DNA from 2 places in the Aminobacter sp. P4_D5 genome. Region 1 is predicted to be linked to the other one. Evidence: riboswitches for the same ligand, from Rfam matches in the RefSeq annotation. Region 1 holds a riboswitch; the other holds the start of a gene.

Region 1 (2,195 bases):
CTGGCCTGCCGGCCATCTCCCCCTCAAGGGGGGAGATCAGCAGCTTCAACGCCCCTCTACTTTCGACAACATCTAACGTTGGCGAAGGCAGTGCCGCAGCCAATCTCCCCCCTTGAGGGGGAGATGGCCGGCAGGCCAGAGGGGGGTGTTCAAGCACAGCCATCGCAGGTCGATAGAACTTACTTGCTCATCACGCTGAGCCACTCATCAACCCAGGCCTTGCGGTTGGCAGCAACCTCGTCGGCGCTGAACAGCAGCGTCTTGGCCGGCTTCACCAGCCTGTCGAAGGCCGGGTCGAGCGGCTTGTCGGTCTTGCCGGCAGGCAGCATCCAGTTGGTCTCGGGCACCACGTCCTGGAAACCCGGGCTCGTCATGAAGGCCATGAACTTTTCCGCCAGCGGATTCTTGGCGCCTGTCGTGGTGATGCCGGCAACTTCGATCTGGAGATAGTGGCCTTCCTCGAAGGATGCCGCCTGGTAGCGCTCAGACTTGTCCGCGACCATGTGGTAGGCCGGCGAGGTGGTGTAGGACAGCACCATCGGCGCCTCGCCCTTGGTGAACAGGCCGTAGGCCTCGCTCCAGCTCGGCGTCACGGTCAGAACGCGACCCTTGAGCTTGGCCCAGGCTTCCGGCGCCTTGTCGCCATAGACCGACTTGACCCACAGCAGCAGGCCGAGGCCCGGCGTTGAGGTGCGCGGGTCCTGGATCGCGATCTTCTGCTCGGGGTCGCCCTCGACCAGTTCCTTCAGGCTCTTGGGTGGGTTCTTCAGCTTTTCGGTGTCGTAGACCACGGCGAAGTAGCCGTAGTCGTAAGGCACGAAAGTGTCGTCCTTCCAGTCGCCGGGAACCTTGACGTCTTCGCCGGCAGCGCCATGCGGGGTAAACAGGCCGGTCGCCTTGGCCTCGGCGGTCAGGTTGGTGTCGAGGCCGAGCACGATGTCGGCCTTGGTCGAGGCGCCTTCGAGTTTCACACGATTGAGCAGGGCCACACCATCAGCAACCGAAACGAAGTCTACTTCGCAGCCGCATTCGGCCTCGAAGGCCTTCTTGACCTGCGGGCCGGGACCCCACTCCGAAGTGAAGCTTTCATAGGTGTAGACGGTAAGTTTGCCTTCGGCGGCGGCCGGAAAGGCTGCGGCGGCAAGCGCCAGGGCCGAGGTCAAGGACAGCAAGATCGTGCGCATCGGCGCGCCTCCTTTATTGGTGTTGAAAGGGAATTTGAAGCGCCGGGCGTCCGAAGCATCTAATCCCTCCGCCGGTACAAACCGGATCAGGTTCAGCGGGTTGGCTGGATTTCCCCATGCCTCTCAGCCGACGCGTGTGAACACGTCAGGCACCCCGTTAGAGCGGTTCAACAAATAGGGCCGTGCCGCAGGCCACGCAAGCGGTAGTTTGCCGGCCACGAACCAACGTCGCGGCCTTCCGTTTCGGCCGCCGGACTGGTAATGCGCTGCCATGACCCGGTTCACCATACTCCTTGGCGGCGAGCTTTTGCGCACGCCGCTCGTCGACCGTCAGGTCGCGGGCAGCCGTGTTATCGCGGCCGATGCCGGCATTCGCCACGCCACCACCCTGGAACTGATGCCGGAGCTGTGGCTCGGCGATTTCGATTCCGTGCCGGCTGACGTCGATCCGCGCTTTGCCGACCTGCCGCGCGAGACGTTTCCTGAGGAAAAGGACAAGACCGACGGCGAACTCGCTATCGCGGCGGCACTCCAGCGCGGCGCGACCTCGCTGGTGCTCGTCGGTGCCTTCGGCGGCCCGCGCGCCGACCATGCCTTTCTCCACCTCGCTCTGGCGCTGCGGCTTGCCGAGGCTGGCACCGAGGTGATCCTGACCAGCGGGCGCCAGGAGGCGCATCCGCTTTTGCCGGGCACGATGAGCTTCGACTATGACGACGGCACGTTGTTTTCCGTACTTGCTTTTTCCGAACTGTCTGGCCTGTCCGAAGAGGGCGCCAAATGGCCGCTCAACGGCGTCGACGTGCCGTTCGGCTCATCGCTGACACTCTCCAACGAAGTGCGGGGCACCTTGCGTGTTTCGCTCGGTAGCGGCCGCGCGCTGCTTCTCGCCCATCCCTTTCCTGCCTTGGAATTCTGAACATGGCGCCACCGCTTCTCAATCTTGACGGCATCCGTCTGACTTTCGGTGGCACGCCGCTGCTTGATGGCGCATCGCTGTCGGCGGCTTCGGGC
Region 2 (2,195 bases), on a different contig from region 1:
GGATTGAGCGCCTTGCGGAAGGCGCAGCTCACCGCCTCCTCGCCCATATGCTGCATGTAAAACGAGGTCTTGCCCTGGCGTTGCGCCATCTGCATGCGCGCATCGAAAGTACGCAGCGTCACCATGTGGCGCAGGCCTTCGAGCTGTTCCTCGTCGGTCAGCGTGCCGGCCCAGGGCCCGACAGCATCACCTTCGCGGTTAAGCACCCGGATGATCGAATAAGCGAGATCACGGATGTTGCGCGGATCGACATCAACCTCCGGTCGCATGACCGATCCGGCCTTGGGAATCGGCACGTTGGAAAAGTCGGGCGTCCCGCCCGGCCGAACCTCGGGCTCGGGCACGTGGAACTTGAGTGGCGAGGGATTGTCCGTCACGGATGTTCCTCCTGTCTCGCGCGCAGGCCAACTGGTCCTCCCTGCGCGGCAGACAATTTATGTCAGTAACGCTGACCTATTATCCCAACGCTTTGAAAACCGCAATGGCCGTCCGCGGTGAGTTTGGCATTGTCGCGACAATATCGAAAGCCCGGTTGACAGAAGGCCCGTTCCGCGCTCATCCTTAAGGCTCACCAGGGGGGTCCCGACAAGGGGCTGAGATACTGCTAGCTCGCGCAGCGCAGTGACCCGTTGAACCTGATCCAGTTCACACTGGCGTAGGGACGGTGCGAGGCTTCGCGGGTCGGCTTCTTCCGGCATCGGCATTCGAGCAAACGCTCGAAGTCCCTCAGGCAAGGTCTCACCTCCTCCTCATCGCACGAACTGGGTCTCCGTTGCATCAGAGCAAGGAGGCTCACCATGAATGCCCTGACCCCGACCGTCACAACAGGCGCACTGCCCGCCTCGAAAAAGGTCCACAAACCAGGTCTCATCCACCCCGGCATCCGCGTGCCGATGCGCGAAATCTCGGTGCACCCGACCGCCATGGAGCCGCCCGTCACGGTCTATGATTCGTCGGGTCCCTACACCGACGCGACTGTGACAACCAATATCGAGGGCGGCCTGGCCAGGCTGCGCGAGGATTGGATCGTCGCCCGCGGCGACGTCGAACGTTACGACGGCCGCACCGTGAAAGCCGAGGACAACGGCTTTGTCTCGGGCGAAAGGCTGACGCCGGAGTTCCCTGTCCGCAACAAGCCGCTGCGCGCCACCGGCGGACGCGCAGTCACCCAGATTGCCTATGCCCGCGCCGGCATCATCACGCCGGAGATGGAGTTCGTCGCCATCCGCGAAAACCTCGGCCGCGAGCAGTTGCGCGAGAAGATGAAGCGCGACGGCGAGAGCTTTGGCGCTGTCATTCCCGACTTCGTCACACCTGAATTCGTCCGCGAAGAAGTTGCGCGTGGAAGGGCGATCATCCCCTCCAACATCAACCATCCAGAGAGCGAGCCGATGATCATCGGCCGCAATTTCCTGGTCAAGATCAACGCCAATATCGGCAACTCGGCTGTGACCTCGTCGATGGCCGAAGAGGTCGAAAAGATGGTGTGGTCGATCCGCTGGGGCGCCGACACGGTGATGGACCTGTCGACGGGCCGCAACATCCACAACATCCGCGACTGGATCATCCGCAATTCACCGGTGCCGATCGGCACTGTGCCGCTCTACCAGGCGCTGGAAAAGGTCAGCGGCGTTGCCGAGGACCTGACCTGGGAAATCTACCGCGACACGCTGATCGAGCAGGCCGAACAGGGCGTCGACTATTTCACCATCCATGCCGGCGTGCGGCTGCCCTATATCCATCTGACCGTCGACCGGGTCACCGGCATCGTCTCGCGCGGCGGCTCAATCATGGCCAAGTGGTGCCTGCATCACCACAAGGAAAGCTTCCTCTACGAGCATTTCGAGGAAATCTGCGACATCTGCCGCACCTATGACGTCGCCTTCTCGCTCGGTGACGGCCTGCGCCCCGGCTCGATTGCCGACGCCAACGACGCAGCCCAGTTCGCCGAACTGGAAACGCTTGGCGAGCTGACCCAGATCGCCTGGGCCAAGGACTGCCAGGTGATGATCGAAGGCCCCGGCCATGTGCCGATGCACAAGATCAAGGAAAACATGGACAAGCAGTTGGAAGTCTGCGGCGAAGCCCCCTTCTACACGCTTGGGCCTTTGACCACCGACATCGCGCCCGGCTACGACCACATCACCTCGGGCATAGGTGCGGCGATGATCGGCTGGTTCGGCACGGCCATGCTT

Evidence for each region. A riboswitch is a leader RNA that binds a small molecule or an ion and turns the genes downstream of it on or off. The one in region 1 is predicted to bind thiamine pyrophosphate.
Region 2: another riboswitch for thiamine pyrophosphate. It lies ahead of thiC (phosphomethylpyrimidine synthase ThiC); the one in region 1 lies ahead of thiB (thiamine ABC transporter substrate binding subunit).

What each region holds. Positions count from the first base shown of each region.
Region 1 is NZ_JBFUIP010000049.1:19,277-21,471, reverse strand. Features, by position in the region: gene thiB (thiamine ABC transporter substrate binding subunit) at 180-1,184, opposite strand; TPP riboswitch at 1,231-1,351, opposite strand; gene AC1DWF_RS13125 (thiamine diphosphokinase) at 1,456-2,100, shown strand; gene AC1DWF_RS13120 (ABC-F family ATP-binding cassette domain-containing protein) at 2,103-2,195, shown strand, end outside.
Region 2 is NZ_JBFUIP010000036.1:31,174-33,368, reverse strand. Features, by position in the region: gene AC1DWF_RS10550 (thiamine pyrophosphate-dependent enzyme) at 1-377, opposite strand, end outside; TPP riboswitch at 564-680, shown strand; gene thiC (phosphomethylpyrimidine synthase ThiC) at 798-2,195, shown strand, end outside.